Regions from separate parts of the Bradyrhizobium sp. UFLA06-06 genome, predicted to be linked through region 1. Evidence: predicted binding sites of a transcription regulator. Region 1 holds the regulator's gene; each other region holds the start of a gene.

Region 1 (4,210 bases):
GGTGCGGATCTTCACCGGCGGCGTGATCCCCAATGGCGCCGACGCGGTGATCATCCAGGAAGACACCGCCGTCGACGGCGGCGACCACATCACGATCACGGAGACCGCCAGCGTCGGACGGCACATCCGCCCGGCCGGGGTCGACTTCCGTGCCGGCGAGGTGCTGCTCAGCGGCGGCAGCCGCCTGTCCGACCGCGCGCTGTCGCTGGCGGCCGCCATGAACTATCCGGAACTTGCGGTGCGCCGCCGCCCGAAGGTCGCGGTGCTGGCGACCGGCGACGAGCTGGTGATGCCGGGCTCGCAGCCCGGGCCCGGCCAGATCGTCTATTCCAACGGCTACGCGCTGCGGGCGCTGGCGCGCGCCGAGGGCGCCGAGACCGTCGACCTCGGCGTTGCCGCCGACACGGTGGAGGCGACCACGGCCGGCATCCGCCGGGCGCGCGAGGCCGGCGCCGATGTCCTCATCACGACAGGCGGCGCCTCGGTCGGCGACCACGATCTCGTCAAACGGTCGCTGGAAGCCGAGGGCGTCGACATGACGTTCTGGCGGATTGCGATGCGGCCCGGCAAGCCGATGATGCATGGCCGGCTCGGCGCGATGCGGGTGATCGGCCTGCCCGGCAATCCGGTGTCGTCCTATGTCTGCGCCTTCCTGTTCCTGGTGCCGTTGATTCGGGCGCTGAACGGCCGGAAAGTGATTCATCATCGCCGCACGAGCGCCCTGCTCGGCCGCGACCTCGCCGCCAACGACCAGCGCGAGGACTATCTGCGTGCATGGCTCGAAGCGCGCGAGGACGGCACGCTGATCGCGACGCCGGTGACGCAGCAGGACTCGTCGCTGCTCAGGAATCTCGCTGCGGCACGGGCACTTCTCGTGCGTCCGCCGTTCGCGGCTGCGGCCGTCAAAGGCAGCGAATGCGAGATCCTGACACTGCCCGAATAAGGTTTTTCGCGCCCCGCCGATTGTGCGTTGCCTGATCCGTTCACCGGAAATTAAGTGGTTGCGGAACACATATCGAACATATAGTGTCCGTTCATGATTTGTTTCGAGTACTGGTGTCTACAATCGGGAAGCCGCGTGGAAGCAGGTGCAACGAGCACATGCTCCTGAGGTCAGGTCCCGCCTGCAGGCCCTGCCAGAAGAGTCTCGGAATCGAACGACGCTATCAACCGGGGGAATACTCGAGATGCTCACGCGCAAACAGTACGAACTTCTGCGTTTCATCAATGAACGTCTGAAAGAGGCCGGCGTACCGCCCTCCTTCGACGAGATGAAGGATGCGCTCGACCTGCGCTCGAAGTCCGGTATCCACCGCCTGATCACTGCGCTGGAGGAGCGCGGCTTCATCCGCCGCCTGCCGAACCGCGCCCGCGCCATCGAGGTCATCAAGCTGCCCGAACTGTCGGCCGGCGGCGGCAACGGCCGCCGCGGCTTCACGCCCAGCGTCATCGAAGGCACCCTCGGCCGGCGCGCCAGCACGCCGCCGATCGCCGAGGACGACGGCAACCGTCCGGTCGCGGTCCCCGTGATGGGCCGGATCGCCGCCGGTACGCCGATCGAGGCGCTGCAGACCCGCAGCCACACCATCAGCGTGCCGCCCGACATGCTCGGCGCCGGCGAGCACTATGCGCTCGAGGTGCGCGGCGACTCGATGGTCGATGCCGGCATCCTCGACGGCGACATGGCGCTGATCCAGCGCAACGACGTCGCCAATACCGGCGACATCGTGGTGGCGCTGATCGACGAGGAGGAAGCCACCCTGAAGCGCTTCCGCCGCCGCGGCGCATCGATCGCGCTCGAGCCGGCCAACACCGCCTATGAAGTGCGCATCCTGCCGCCGAACCGGGTCCGCATCCAAGGCAAGCTGATCGGGCTTTATCGCAAATACTGAATTGCAAATACTTGCGGCGGCCGGGAACGAGCAACACGTCGGATCGTTCCTTGCATGATAGTGTAGCGTACGGCCTGCCCGATGCGCTCCGATACCTCTCGCGCAGCGTCGCGTGTTTGTGATCGGAGGCGGTCTCGGACCAGTCGTACAATCGCCCAGAAACGAGCAGAAGCTCGTTCGCTATCGTCCACTCTGGTAGAGGCCCTAATGCCTCAAGGAGAGGCACGGGTCGCTACCTCGAAATGAGGAGCCATCCGATGTGTGACTATAGTCTGCACGCCGTGGCATCGCGCCCCGCCATTGTCGGAGAGACGCTGATCACGACGACGTTCCGCGGCACGTCGACCCGCGGCTTTGCTTCGGAGAACGATCCCACTGTCGCGGTCTGCATGCTGCCGGGCACCGAGCTCGCTTTCGCCGAGAACGTTCGCTACGACAGCCGCTGGATCTGGACCAAGACGCTGAACTATCGCGTCGGCGTATTCAACGAAGTCGAGCCCGACGTGCCCGATCGGCATCATGACGCGGTCGAATTCCCCGACGGCAGCCATGTCCTGGTGACCCAGCTGGTCGAGGGACAGCGCGTCAGCGTGCTGCAATTGCCGGCGCTGCATCCGCCGGTCGAGCACAAGCCGAAGGTCGTCGAGCGGCGGCCCTCCGCATTCGCAACGCTGTTTTTGGGTTGAGCGCATCGTCGCCGCGGAATGAGCTGTTCGGCGGCGGATGACCTAAGCAATTTCGGGCGACCCCGGACTTCCGCTTCCGGGGCGCATGGGGAGATTTGCGTCGGCCGGCGCCTTGGCGCATCATCGGGCACGGAGGACGTGCGCGGTGGTCGATAAGGTCACATGGCAAAAGGCTGGACGCGTCACGGAACCGGGCCGCTACATGTTCCGGTTCGGTTGGCTGACGGTGACGGCCGACGACCTGAAAGTCTGGGAGCAATTTCCCGAGGCTTCCTTTACCCTCGTCAAGAAGCCCGACGCCGGCCCCGATTCCGACGAATACCATCTCGGCCTGTTCGAGCTTCCGAGCGGCCCCTCGCCGGACCACCGCTAATCATCGCCCTGCAGATCGGTCTCGGCCGGCGTCGCGTCCACGGCGGGCCGCGGCGCAGCGGCCGGCGCACGCAGCGTCGTTTCGCTCTCGCCGTCGCCCGGAACCGCCGGCGACCACGGCCGGTCGATCCCGCCGGGCTTGACCGCATCGACGGCGTAGCCGTCCCTGATCCGCCGCAGCACCAGCGCGCCGTGGCGGCGCAGCCGCTCGGCATCGATCACCGACGCCGCGCAGCCCTGCGGCGCCGGCCGCGCCGTTACGATCAGGCCCGCGCGCTCGCAGTCGTCCGCCAGCGCCTCCGGCCGGGTCGCGAGCGCGACGAAGGCGCCGCCAGGTCCCTGGGCCACGCAACCGCCGGCATCGCAGGAGACGCCCTCGCCCAGCGACGCATCGGTGGCGGTCCGCGCGTCGGCGTCCGCCGCCAACCACTCCTTGACCAGGAACGCATCCTTGGCGCTGTGCATCAAATGCAGCCGCCCGTCACCGCCGCGCACCGCGACGTTGCGCCCGTCGCCGGAGACCAGCACGTCCGGCTGCGGCACCCTGAGCGCCCAGACCGAGGCCATCACGAGCAGCACGGCGCCAGACCAGCGCAACGGCGTGCGCAGCAGCCCGAGCAGGATGATGCCGGCGCTCGCTGCGATCAACGGCCCGATGCCGAACGCCGCCATGCGGCCGACCGCGCCCGGGAGTGCGGCGACCCATTGCGTCACCAGGATCATCCAGTCGATGCCAAGACCCATGATCGCCCAGAACACGCCGTCGAAGCCGAACGGCATGGCGAGGAGCCCCAGCAGGCCGGCCGGCATCACGACCGCCGACACGACAGGCATTGCCGCGAGGTTGGCGAGCAACCCGTAGGGCGTCACGCGGTGGAAATGGAAGGCGGCGTAGGGCGTCGTCGCAAGCCCTGCCACCAGCGAGGCCAGCATCAGCATCGTGAGCTCACGTCCGCCCCACAGCGCGACGCGCGCGGTCGCCGAATGGTCGGGCGACGCGAATAGGTTCGGCAGCCCGATCTGCACCAGCGCCACCAGCCCGAGCGTCGCGGCAAACGACATCTGGAAACTGGGATGCACCAGCGCTTCCGGCGCGATCGCGAGCACGATCAGCGCTGCCACCGCCAGCGTACGGAAGGTGATCGCGCGGCGGTCGACGATCACGGCGAGCAGCACCACGGCGGTCATGAAGAACGACCGTTGCGTCGCGACCTCCGCGCCCGACAGCAACAGATAGAAGGCCGCGGCGAGCAGCGCGGC
Region 2 (4,210 bases), on a different contig from region 1:
GGAATCTCGCAGCGCTATTTCAAGGATGCGGTCGAGAAGGCGCCGAAGGACGTGACGGCCTGGGTCGGCCTCGCGGCGAGCTATGACAAGCTGCGCCGCTTCGATCTTGCCGATCAGGCCTATGCGCAGGCGATCCGGCTTGGCGGCGAGACCGTCCAGATCCTCAACGACCAGGGCTACTCCCTCATGCTGCGCGGCAATCTGAGCGGCGCGCGGCGGAAGTTCGAGAAGGCGTATTCGCTCGATCCGGGTAACCCCGTCATCGCCAACAACCTCGAGCTTCTCAACGGCAGCCGGAAGTTCATCGAGCGTCCGCCGAATAATCAGCCGTAGGTTGACAGCGGTTCACGAGCCTCTGCACGATTTTTAGAGGTATGATAATACCCAATTTTGCCCAACGCGTCGAGTTGCCGGGTCCGCCGGCTCCTTTGCATGGGGTTGTTTTCGATATTTTGGCAGCTCGCTCCTGCGACTTGACCTCGCCACGATCTAGTTCGGCATCAGCACGGCATCGACGCGGCGGCTGCTTCGCGTGCTGATGATGATGGCACCGTTGCGGGTCGCAAATCTCGCGCCGAGAAGGCGCGGCAGCTTCTCCGTCAGCGATGAAGGCAGCGGAATCATTCCGCCCGTGATGGGATCGCCGACGTTGATCGGCGCGACAGCTGCGCCGGCCGAAGGCGCTGCCTTGATGTACTCCCTTATCAACTGAATCTCTTCACGCGAGAGGCTGAGCGCGGCCTGTTCGCCTGCGCCGTCAGTCAGCTTCTTCTCCGCCTCGGCCCTGTTCTGCGCATCTTCCTGCTGGGCGGCATCGCGTTTTGCGACTTCGACCTGTTCGAGTCTGGCGAGGCGTTCCCTCAGCGGCGCGATTTCCCGTCGCAAGGCGGCAATGTCCGACTTCAGCGAAGTGAGCTGACCAAGTGCTATCGCGGCGGCAACGCAAGCCACGACCGAGATCAGGCTGAGGCACGCCACCGCCAGCCCCGTCAATCCGCCTCGACGATCGGCACGACGATCCCGGACATCCTCCGCGGATCGCCGTCGCCGCGCGGCGGCGAATTTGGGCATGGTCGTGCCGAGCAAGCTGACCAGACCGGATAGCCGCGAAGCCGTTCGGTTCGTGTCTTGAAACGAGCCGAATGCAGGCGCAGGGATGATCGGAGAGTCGCCCGAGAGGATGTCGGGAGCCGTGGTCGAACGGCCCTCGCTAGATGGCTGGCGGTCGTCGCGGTCCTCGGGCGCCATGCCGGGGAGCTCGAGATCAACGCCGTCGGGACGGTCGATCGCGGTGTCCGCACCTGAATGGCGCGTGTCGGATGCAACAGCGTTCAATCGTTCCGTTTCCTGTTCATTGAGTCCTTGTTCGATGCGGGAGGCTTCAAGCGAGCGCCACAGCGAGAGCCCCGAATCGGTGATCTGCAGGCCCGCATCGTTGATCGATGCCCATCCCGATTGGAAGACGTCGGCGTCGCCAAGCTCGGACGGCCGCTTCGACTGCGTGGCCTCATCGCCGGCCGCGATCATGCGCTTGACCTCGCGGCTGACCTCGTCGATCGCGATCCGCTCCCCGGGCCTTGCGGCCAGCACACTCAGGATCGCCAGATTGAACCTCATGCGGCGCCTCGCGATGCCCCATCAACCGGCCATGCGGCCGTTCCCCTCCCGTGCAGGCGACGTGCGGGCCTCAGCGGGGTCGAAGCGGATCAATCATGCCGGCACGGACGTCGGTCAGTCAGGGAGTCAAAGTGTACCGGCTCCCCAAGGGGCAAACAATCCGGCACCAGACCTACGACAGATGGATAAGTCGCTCCGCAAACGAGACGCGTCGGGATCACGTTCGCTGCGCGCCTCAGAGAAACTCGCGAAGCCTGGAGAGCTCGATCACATGCTCGGGTGACAACACGTCGGGGACGAGGGGAGGCTGCGACTTGGTCCGGATCTCGTAAAGATGTCGCGTCTTCTCGGGCTTGCCCATGAAATCCCGAATGCATTGGTCGAGCGTTCCGTTGACGACCATATAGGGCGCGCGATCCTCTCGCCTCGAGTTGTTGAGCGAAGGCCATTTGTAGAGGTGGGCCGCAGCTTGGAAGTCCACCTGATGAGATTGGTCGGTCATTGCAAAATATCTAGCCGAAAAAGCCCTGCGCGGCAAAGTCGGCCGGCTGATGAGTGAGCCGGTGCGGCAATACGCGCAAGCTGCGTGCGGTCGTCCATCGCAGTAGCCGCCGTCATGCATCTCGAACGATCCGCCGATATGCCCTGCGTCGATGCCTCGCAGCAACTCCCACTTCGATCTCCCGCGGGCCGAGACCGGGGGCGATGGGGCGAAGCCGGCTGAAGGAAGTGCCGGCAGATCCCCTCGCGCGGCAAGCGCGCGTAGTGGCGGCGCGCGTTGACGACCGTTCGCGGCGCCAGCGGCCGCGACGACGCGTGCTGGATTGACTCGATTCCAGAATGTTCCTATTTTGTTCTATTGTCAATTTCCACGTCCGGAGACGGGCGGCTTCGGTCAGGTCAAGGGATGAACGGGTCGAGATGGCAGCCGCAGCCACCATCTTTCATGCGGACCTGGATGCATTTTACGCATCGGTCGAGCAACTGCTCGAGCCGTCGCTGCGCGGCAAGCCGATCGCCGTCGGGGGCGGGGTTGTGCTTGCGGCGTCCTATGAGGCGAAGGCCTTCGGGGTGCATGGCGGCATGTCGGGGCGGGAAGCGCGCCAACTGTGCCCGCAACTCGTTTTCGTCGGCGGCCATTTCAGCGATTACCAGCGGCTGGGCGACGCGGCCATCAAGGTGATTGGCGACTTCACGCCGCTGGTCGAGCGAATTTCGATCGACGAGGCGTTTGCGGATGTTGCCGGCTGTACCCACCTGTTCGGAACGCCTGCCGAAATAGCCGCGTCGATCCGGTGGCGCGTGCGCACCGAGCTCGGCCTTCCGATCTCGGTCGGCGTCGCCCGCACCAAGCATCTGGCGAAGATCGCCTCGCAGGTCGCAAAGCCCGACGGGCTTGTCGTCGTTGATCCCGACGCCGAGCTAAGCTTCCTTCACGAATTGCCGGTTGAGTTGATGTGGGGGGTAGGGCCGGTCACCAGGACCCGGCTGGACGCGATCGGCGTTGCGACGATCGGTCAGCTCGCCAAATTGTCGGAACGGTCGCTGACGCATTTGCTCGGTCCGGCAGCGGGCGAGAAACTCGCCGCGCTGGCCTGGAATCGCGATCCGCGACAGCTCAGGCCACACCGGCGTGCGCGATCGGCAGGAGCACAATCGGCACTTGGCCGAAAGCCTGCGATCGAGCAGGTCATCCGGCCAACGTTGCTTCATCTCGCCGACCGCGTCGCCACGCGGCTTCGGGCGAAGTCACGGCCTGGACGAACCGTGACGGTGCGCGTCCGCTTCGCCGACCTGAAGTCGGTGACGCGCTCGATGACGCTCGATGCGCCGGTGTGCACGACCATCGTCCTGGCCCGGCTCGCCGAGAATCTGGTGCGCGCCGCCCTTGCCGACCATCCCGGCGAGAAGATCATCTCGCTGCTGGCGATCTCGGTGTCGCATCTCGAGGAGCATTGGGATCTTGCGCTGGAGCTTCCACTCGGACTGGCGGACGAAGCGCTTCGCCCTGGAAGCCCGACAGGGATGGCCCGCTGGGCGGCGGACCGTGCGATCGACAAGATCCGCGATCGCTTTGGCTGGGAGGCGATCGGATATGGTTCAGCCGCGCTGGAGGCGGTTCATTCGGTGCCCGATGCGTTCCGCAAGCTTGCCGAGAGAGACCTCTAGCGCTCGCCGGTTCACGTACCTGTCACTGCATTAAGAAAAGGAAATTTGGAATCGCGCGCTTGTGAGTGGCGACCCCGCACCGCCGGCTTATTTTGAGCCTGCGGAGGGACAGCCATGAAGCACAGCGCCGAACTGATCCAGACGATGCGCGATGCGTTGGATGCGGTCATGGCAAGCGTCCCGGCGGATCAATCCGTGTTCGGTCTCAAGGCCGCAGTGGCAGAATGCATCCTGCGAGCCGCAGCTCACGGCCAGACATCGTTCGACGGGCTCGTGACGTCAGCATCCGATCAGCTTCAGTCGATCATCTCGATGCTGACCTAGGCGATCGGGATGAGCGCGCCATCGCTCACACCCTGCCGCGCGGCGCGCTGATGATGCAATCGCTCGGGCCGACGGTTCTCTCAGGGCAGCGATACGACCC
Region 3 (4,210 bases), on a different contig from region 1:
TGCTGCAGCGGCCACACTGCGCGCTAGCTCATCGGTGGCTCTCCGGGTTTTTACGGGGTACCACAAAAGATACGTGCCGGTCGGCCACTTCGCGAATGCTTCCGTGAAAGCACTGGCCAGCCGCTCGAACTCGTCCTTCGCTTCGAACGGCGGATCGATCAGCACCAGGCCGCGCCGTTCGTTCGGCGGCACGAATGCGGGCAGCGCCATCCAGCCGTCGAGATCGACGACGCGCGCTTGCGCGTCACGTCGCAAGGCGTCGATCAGTTGTTTGCGCGCCGTCGGTTCGATCTCGCAGGCGGTGAGGCGATCTTGCGGACGCAGCAGCGCCCGCGCAATCAACGGCGAACCCGGATAGGCTTTCAGCTCGCCCCTCGGATTGAATGCCCTGATGATGTCGAGATAGGGCGCGATCAGCGGCAACGCCTTGTCGGAGAGCCGCGCCTGCATCAGCCGCGCGATGCCGGTGAGCCATTCGCCGCCGCGCTGCGCTTCGCTCGACGTCAAATCATAGAGGCCGGCGCCGGCATGGGTGTCGATGACGCGGAACGGCGCCTGCTTGTCCTGCAGATAGGTGAGCATGCGCACCAGCACGATGTGCTTGATGACGTCGGCAAAGCTGCCGGCATGAAAGGCGTGACGGTAGTTCATGTGATGATCGTACTGCGCTCCCAAAGGGTGCGCATGTTGTACTCGTCATGCCCGGGCTTGTCCCGGCCTTCGCTAAAGCTTCGGCGGGGTTACCACCCGAGCTCGGCGAAGCCTTGGCGTAGCCGGCTCGCGGGCATCTGCGCCTTATCTTGCTTGTTTCGCGATGGCGCAGGTGGCCGGGACGTTCTGCGCGACGACGCGCGGCACGGGTCTGCCGGCCATGACCCAGAGCGTCAGCCGCCGCGAACCGGCGGCATCAGCACCTGATCGCGGCGGCAGGCGCGGCGATCGATTTCCTCGCAGGAGCGGAATTGCAGATCCTTGCTGAGGCAGATCCGCACCTCGCTGAGCCGCTTGCTGTCGCAGGTCACCGAGATTGCGGAGTTGCTGAGGCCCGGATTGACCTTGATGAACGCAGCCTCCAGCTCGTCGGGCGCGACCGTCTTCGGCTCCGACAATTGCAGGAATTCCTCGGGGATCTTCACCGTGGCGCGGGCCTTGCGGATGGCTTCGAAATAGGCGCGTTCGCCGAGACCGGAGCAGGTGCCGTGCTTGTCCCACTCATTGTAGATCAGCCCGGGCGCCGGCATCAGGTCGAGCATCGAGCTCATGATGCTGCGGGCGAGTCGCGGCGAGGGCCGCTGGCAGTATTCCGGAAAGCCCCGCTCATATTGCGGCCACAGGCCGTGCACCACGAAGGAATAGGGCCGTCCGCCGCACTGCGCCTGCGTGCCGCGGCCGTTGTTGCCACGCTCGCTCGCCGCCTCGCAGAACGAGGGCGACCACGACAGCGACAGCACATAGAAATCGAACTCACCGGGCGCATTCTGGCGGCGATCCTGGGCCGAGGCCCCAACCGCACCGCACAGAATAATGGCAACCGAAATCAAAAATCGGGAAATTGTGTCCAACCGAGGCATCAAACGCTCCCCTCACTCGACCGCCCAGAACCTAGCAGGCCGCGAGAACATTTCAAGAACAAAAAGCCGCCGTCCAAATGGCGGCGGCTCCTGCTTTAGCAGTCTGGTCGGAGATCAGGGCCGGGCGGCCTTGCAGGACGGGTTATAGGCCCAGTTGCGGTCGAGCCCCGCGACGCACCATTCGACGCCCTGATTGATGCTGGCAAAGCCGCCGTCCTCGATGATCGAATAGTGCACCTTGCGCACCTTGCCGTCGCTCAGCATCGCCTCGCCGCTGCAATAGCGGCGCGGAATATTGTCGGACTGCCAGGGACGGAAGGCGGTTTCGTGAATCCCGTTGAAGCCGGTGATCACGAGCGGCGAATTCCAGAAGGTCGCTTCCTTTTCCTGGAATTGCGTGCTGATGACCGTCAGGGCCTTCTCGCATGGGGCCACATTGCCGTCATAGCGCGGGCCGGACAGCCAAAAGTTCATTTCGAACGGATTGGCGGCCTGGGCCGTGCCCCCGAACGCCAGCGTGCCGACCACGAGTGCGGCGCCGAGGCCGAGCTTGCGGCCGAGTTTATTGCGGGAGCTGAACAGGTTGCGCATGGGAATCCACCCGATTATCCGATGCCGCGGACGGTGCCGCGAAGCCTCGGCAAGGTCAAGTGCAGCGCGGCAACACCTGCGGAGAAGTCCACCTTGGGGAGCCGGCTCGTTCTTTTCACGGTCGCCGGCGCACTCTATGTTGGTCTCAGCGAAATGGAGTCTGCGATGCGAAGGAAATTGGCCGCGTGCCTGGTTGCCGTTTGCGGGATGCTGGCCGTTGTGCCGGCGCGGGCGGATTGGATGCAGCCGGTACCGCCGTTCAAGGGCAACGATACCGGCGGTATCATCGCCTATGCGCTGGCGACCCAGAGCGACGCCCGGCAGCTCGCCGTCGATCACTGCGCCTCCTACGGCAAGGTGGTCAAGTTCCTTGCGATGCAGAACTATCCGGGCGGCTACATCTCTTTCGCCTGTCGCTGGGTGCCCTATGGCGCGGCCCAGAGGCCGCTGCGCACGCTCTACTGAGCGCGCTTCAAATCTTTCGATCGTTCAGCCGGGGAGCCAACCGCATGACCCGACAGCTTGCCTTGCTTGGTTCGGCTGTGTGCCTTGTCCTGTCCGTTGGCGCCGCAAGTGCCGTCGACCTGCCGATCCGCAAGGCCGGCCTGTGGGAGATGAAAATGGTGCGCACCGGCGGGCCGATGCCGGAAATCACCATGCAGCACTGCACCGACGAGACCACCGACAAGGAGATGAGCGCGGCGGCCTCGCCGATGGCCAAGGAAGTCTGCTCCAAGCAGGATATCCAGAAGACCGCGACCGGCTATGTCAGCGACAGCGTCTGCAGCGTCGCCGGCATGACGATGCAGAGCCATGCCGAGATCGTCGGCGATTTCAATTCCGCCTACACGGTGAAGAGCACCTCGCATGCCGAGGGCGGCGCGGCCGGCTCGCGCGACACCACGATGACCATCGAGGCGAAGTGGCTCGGCGCCTGCAAGAGCGACCAGAAGGCCGGTGACATCATCATGCCCGGCGGCATGAAGATGAACGTCAAGGACATGGAAAAGCTGAAGGGCCTCCTGCCCAAGCAGAAGTAGCGCGCAGCGCATTCGGCCGTTGCCGCGCGACTGAATACATCGCCTCGCATGCCGAGAGGCTGTGCCGCTTCGCATCACCGTCATTACGAGCAGTTCGCGACGAAAATGCGGAGCAATCTTGCGCTGAGGCGATGCGCAATCCATCCGATCCCTCCCGGTCACCCCCAAGGGCTATCGCATATGCCCCTTGGCGACCGCGCAAGTGCTTGGCCTCGTGGTTCGAGACGCGCCGCAAGCGGCGCTCCTCACCATGAGGGTCTACTATTGTGCCGCAGAACAAGACCTCATCCTGAGGAGCCCGCCGAAGGCGGGCGTCTCGAAGGATGGCCATGGGCACACCGCCACGAAATGGCGATAGCCTTTGCGCGGGGATGACGGTTCGCCGCGTTCGTGCGCTCCTTGGCGCGCGATGACGTCGACCGGATGCAACATCATTGAATGATCACCGAGTGCGTCGCGTTCGAGACTCTCTGCGAGCGACGACGCGCATCGCGTTCGTCGTGTCGGAAGCGTGATGCACCAACATGTCGTTTTGAACCCTTCCAGTGTTGCGCAACTTGAATCGCTCCAGTGTTTCGCATCGTGTGCGTTTCAATGGATTCTATTTTGCGCGTGTGGAATTTCGTTCATCCCGCCGATAGTAGTCCGCCCCAATCGATGCCGGCCTTGTCGCGAACGCGACTCGATCGATGTCAGCGTAAGGCAATGTGGGGATTTGTTCGGTGGGAATGGCTTCGTTGCGGTGCAAGCGCGGCTTGCTTGCATCAAATGCTGCGATCAATGCAGCGCTGCTCGGTTCGGTCGCGCTTGTGCCAATGGGCTCAGACGTCGCTTGCGCTCAGGCGCAGAGCAGTCCTCCGCAGAACAATGTCAGCGAACTTCCCGCAGTGACGGTGGATGAACCCGGCGCCGCAAAGAAGCGCGGTGCCGTCGTTTCAAGTCAGAATACCAGGGCTTCGCGCGCGGTCGCGGCGAACCGGCGCCGCAATGCCGCGGCGCCCGCTCAGA
Region 4 (4,210 bases), on a different contig from region 1:
CGTCGAGAATGGAAACGGGACGAATATCTGAGGGTCCCGGCGGCTCGCCGGGCTTGTGGTCGTCGTTATCGGACAAAGGGGAAATCCGGTCAGTTCTACTGGGGAATCATATAGACCATCGAAGGCCTGATAACCACCCTTGCGCGGCTCCGGCAAGCCGTTTTTCCCTTCGTTTTTTCATGCACTTACGGGTGGAGCGCCGAGGTTCCGGCTGCTTGGTCGGGAAGCGCGTAGCGAATGGCGAATAGCGAATGGAAAAATCCCTGTTCGCCACTCGCCATTCGCTACTCGCCTCTCCCGTCAGTGGCCGAAAACCACCGCATGCATGATCCGCCCGGGCATGAAGGTGAACAGTCCGGCGATGAGCAGTGCGCCGAAGAAGATGCCGATCATCGTGAACCTGTGGCGGCGGACATCGTGGCTCCGCGCCGCCGTCACGCCGAGCACCAGCATGGCGAGCGAGAAGATCGACAGCAGGTGGATCGGGCTCCAGGGACCGACCAGCTGGATCTGATGGATCCAGAACGAGCTTCCGGCGACCACCAGCATCAGGATCACCCAGATCCAACCCAGGGTCCGGTGCGGCAGCGTGCCCTTGGGGGCGGCGAGCTGGATGGAGCCGAGCACGAAGGCGGCCATCGCGGCAAAGGCATGAAGCGGGATCGCAGGCGCGGCGTCGAGCAATGGCGCGAGGCTCATGATGGCGGCCCTCGAGTGAATCTCGCGGCCAGACATCAAATGCCGCAGGTCAATGTAAATATCATTTACATCGGCCTGTGTCAAAGTTCAGGGAACCCGCATCACCGCACGTGGACCACCGCCGTTCTAGCAGATGGTTACGGGGTTATCCTCATAATCCACACGAGGAGATTGCCGCCCCGGATCGCAACGACCGTTCCGGGAAATGATCTTCACGGAACGGCGCCTGACGGAATGGATAAAGGCGCGACGTCCCCTCAGAACGGGATGTCGTCGTCCATGTCGCTGTTGCGGCTGCCGCCGCCCGCGGCGACGGCGCGGCGCGGCGCCGAGCTGACCGGTCCGGACGAGCCGAAATCGCTACCGCCATCATCGGAGAAGCTGCTGCCTCCGCCGCCGCGCCCGTCGAGCATGGTGAGGTTGGAGTTGAAGCCCTGCAGCACGACTTCGGTCGAGTACTTCTCGACGCCGCTCTGGTCGGTCCATTTGCGGGTCTGCAGCTGACCCTCGATGTACACCTTGGCGCCCTTCTTCAGATACTGCTCGGCGACCTTGCAGAGGCCCTCGTTGAAGATCACGACGCGGTGCCACTCGGTCTTTTCCTTGCGCTCGCCGGTGCCCTTGTCGCGCCAGGTTTCCGAGGTGGCGATGGAAAGGTTTGCGATCGGACGGCCGTCCTGCGTCCGCCGGATTTCCGGATCCTTGCCGAGATTTCCCACCAGGATCACCTTGTTCACGCTTCCTGCCATCGCATCATCTCCACTCAAAAACCGGGCGTCCGGACATCGGCCGCCACTCTCAACCTTCGCCACTTACGTCGCAGGCGTCGTGGATGACCCTATACGCCGGTGCCGGCTCGCCGCCTTTGCCGTCGCGCCGGTTATCCACGATATTCGAGATATAGCATCGCATCCGGAATTGTTCCAGTTTTGTTCGCCACAACCAGCCGTAGAAGCGGCCAATGCCGACAGAGCGGCAGTCGATCTCGACGCCGGCCGACGCCGGGCAGCGAGATTTGGAAAAACAACAAACAAATCAGTAGTTTGCCTTATCATTACTTCTCCCGCGAGTGTTGCATTTGGGAGACTGCGTTTCCGGTTGAATCAGCGTATAGCTCCAATCATGGCGCGGGCGCTCGCGTCTGGGATCGTGCTTCGGGACCGTTTGGAAGCCGATCGGGGAATTGGGGGACTGATAATGAAGAAGTTTTTGCTCGGTACGGTTGCTCTGATTGCGTTTGCTGCACCTGCAGCGGCCGCCGATCTCGCTGCGCGCCCCTACACCAAGGCGCCGCCGCCCGTGGTTGCCCCGATCTATGACTGGACCGGTTTCTACATCGGCGCCAACGGCGGCTGGGGCTCGAGCCACAATTGCTGGGACCAGCTCCCGGCCGGCATCTTCCTCGCCTCGGACGGTTGCCATGACGCAACGGGCGGCGTCGCTGGTGGCCAGATCGGCTATCGCTGGCAGGCCGGCGCCTGGGTGTTCGGCCTTGAAGCGCAGGGCGACTGGGCTGACCTGAAGGGCAGCAACGGCAGCGCGATCTTCCCGGGCCTGTTCACCAACCAGTCCAAGATCGACGCGTTCGGGCTGTTCACCGGCCAGATCGGTTACGCCGTCAACAACGTGCTGCTCTACGCCAAGGGCGGCGCGGCGCTGACCGACAACCGCTTCAACACCTACTTCACCCCGACCGGCGTGCTGGTCGGCAGCGCAAGCGACACCCGCTGGGGCGGCACCGTCGGCGCCGGCATCGAAGTTGGCTTCGCGCCGAACTGGACCGCAGGCATCGAATACGACCACCTGTTCATGCAGGACAAGACCTACAACCTGATCGCCCCCAACGGCACGCTGAACAGCACCATCCGTGATCGTCAGGACGTCGACCTCGTTACCGTCCGCGTGAACTACAAGTGGGGTGGCCCGGTCGTTGCGCGGTACTGATCGCGCCAAGCCGATTTGATCCAGACGAAAGGCCGGCCTCGCGCCGGCCTTTTTGTTTGCGCGCCGGCTTTTTCGTTGCGTATGCGCGTGCACCTCGCCGCGAGCGTTTTCGGTGCGTTGTGGTTTCGCGGATACACACCTTCCGGCATTTCTCTGTAGAAGCACCTCGCGTCACGCGACACTGCTGTGACGCTCTCTTCAAAATCTTTGAAGGGACAACAAGAAAATGGGCAAGAAAAACGGGACTCGGACTTTGAAAATCAGGAATGTTTTGCTGGCATCGGCCGGCTTGTTTGCACTGAGCGCTTTTGCGCCTGCGATGGCCGCCGACATGGCGGCTCGCGCCCCCTACGTGAAGGCTCCGCCGCCGGCCGCGATCTACAACTGGACCGGCTTCTACGTCGGCGGCTTCGGCGGCTACGCCAGCGAGAACTCCGGCACCCCGAGCATGGAAGGCGGCTTCGGCGGCGGCACCATCGGCTATAACTGGCAGGCCGGCAACATCGTGTACGGCCTCGAGGTCGACGCTGCAGGCGCTGACATCGACGCGTCGGTCTCGACGCTGGGCGTCACCGCCCGGAGCAAGATCGACTCGCTCGGCACCGTGCGCGGCCGCTTCGGCTTTGCCGTCGACAAGGTGCTGTTTTACGGCACCGGCGGCTACGCCTGGGCCAACAATGAGGTCAGCGTCACCGCGCTCGGCGTGACCGCCTCGCAGAGCAACTTCCACTCCGGCTGGACCGTCGGCGCCGGCGTCGAGGCGTTCATCGCGCCGCAGTGGTCGATCAAGGGCGAATACCTGTATCGCAGCCTCGACAGCGAGAACTATTTCGGCGTGCCGTCCGGTACGCTCGAACTGCACAGCGCCCAGTTCGGCGTGAACTATCACTTCGGCGGCCCGATCGTCGCCAAGTACTAAGATTGATCTGCGGTCGGATCGCACGGAAAGGCCGGCCTCGCGCCGGCCTTTTTGCGTAAGAGCGTTTTCGAGCGAAGCGGATTCCGGTTCGCGTCAAGAAAACGCGTCAAAGCAGGAATCTGGAGCCGCCGTTCCGATTCCATCGGAACGGGAAAGGCTCTCGCGGAACCGGCGCTGCTGACGGCTGCTGCCATCAGGCAAACTATCCGTTGATGGACGCGACTCAGCACTGGAAATTGTCGGCCGTTCTTCCTACGTTCCAGTCTTCACACCCCCATCGGCGCAGGGTCCCGGCATCACCGGCGATGCGCGCCCAAAAGGCGCCCAAGCATGCGCCCGGAACTGTCGCTATGGATGAAGTGCTCAAGGCGAAGCGCCAACAGAACGCCGGCTCCTCATCGCGCGCCATCACGATCCGTGGCGCGCGCGAACACAATCTGAAGAACATCGACGTCGAGATTCCCCGCGACAAGCTCGTGGTGTTCACCGGCCTGTCCGGCTCCGGCAAGTCGTCGCTCGCGTTCGACACCATCTATGCCGAGGGCCAGCGCCGCTACGTCGAATCGCTGTCGGCCTATGCGCGCCAGTTCCTCGAGATGATGCAGAAGCCGGATGTCGACCAAATCGACGGCCTGTCGCCGGCGATCT

What was found. The regulator LexA, encoded in region 1, represses DNA repair genes until DNA is damaged. The targets are predictions, from matches to a motif close to TGTTCNNNNTGTGTTCNG.
Region 2: the regulator LexA is predicted to act here: its motif matches at 2,459-2,476, upstream of dinB (DNA polymerase IV).
Region 3: the regulator LexA is predicted to act here: its motif matches at 1,615-1,632, upstream of IF803_RS22095 (ribonuclease T2).
Region 4: the regulator LexA is predicted to act here: its motif matches at 1,619-1,636, upstream of IF803_RS03105 (single-stranded DNA-binding protein).

The regions. Positions count from the first base shown of each region.
Region 1 covers NZ_JADFUD010000005.1:34,723-38,932, forward strand. Annotated here, with positions in the region: gene IF803_RS05735 (molybdopterin molybdotransferase MoeA) at 1-943, shown strand, start outside; gene lexA (transcriptional repressor LexA) at 1,188-1,892, shown strand; gene IF803_RS05745 (hypothetical protein) at 2,150-2,578, shown strand; gene IF803_RS05750 (hypothetical protein) at 2,724-2,951, shown strand; gene IF803_RS05755 (ComEC/Rec2 family competence protein) at 2,948-4,210, opposite strand, start outside.
Region 2 covers NZ_JADFUD010000001.1:409,828-414,037, forward strand. Annotated here, with positions in the region: gene IF803_RS01770 (tetratricopeptide repeat protein) at 1-333, shown strand, start outside; gene IF803_RS01775 (hypothetical protein) at 490-1,590, opposite strand; gene IF803_RS01780 (hypothetical protein) at 1,853-2,284, opposite strand; gene dinB (DNA polymerase IV) at 2,539-3,786, shown strand; gene IF803_RS01790 (hypothetical protein) at 3,901-4,110, shown strand; gene pyk (pyruvate kinase) at 4,191-4,210, opposite strand, start outside.
Region 3 covers NZ_JADFUD010000025.1:91,682-95,891, forward strand. Annotated here, with positions in the region: gene IF803_RS22090 (23S rRNA (adenine(2030)-N(6))-methyltransferase RlmJ) at 1-651, opposite strand, end outside; gene IF803_RS22095 (ribonuclease T2) at 885-1,571, opposite strand; gene IF803_RS22100 (hypothetical protein) at 1,686-2,162, opposite strand; gene IF803_RS22105 (hypothetical protein) at 2,328-2,627, shown strand; gene IF803_RS22110 (DUF3617 domain-containing protein) at 2,672-3,202, shown strand; gene IF803_RS22115 (TonB-dependent siderophore receptor) at 4,090-4,210, shown strand, end outside.
Region 4 covers NZ_JADFUD010000003.1:3,960-8,169, forward strand. Annotated here, with positions in the region: gene gyrA (DNA gyrase subunit A) at 1-76, opposite strand, end outside; gene IF803_RS03100 (DUF2306 domain-containing protein) at 301-699, opposite strand; gene IF803_RS03105 (single-stranded DNA-binding protein) at 957-1,448, opposite strand; gene IF803_RS03110 (outer membrane protein) at 1,897-2,643, shown strand; gene IF803_RS03115 (outer membrane protein) at 2,903-3,562, shown strand; gene uvrA (excinuclease ABC subunit UvrA) at 3,913-4,210, shown strand, end outside.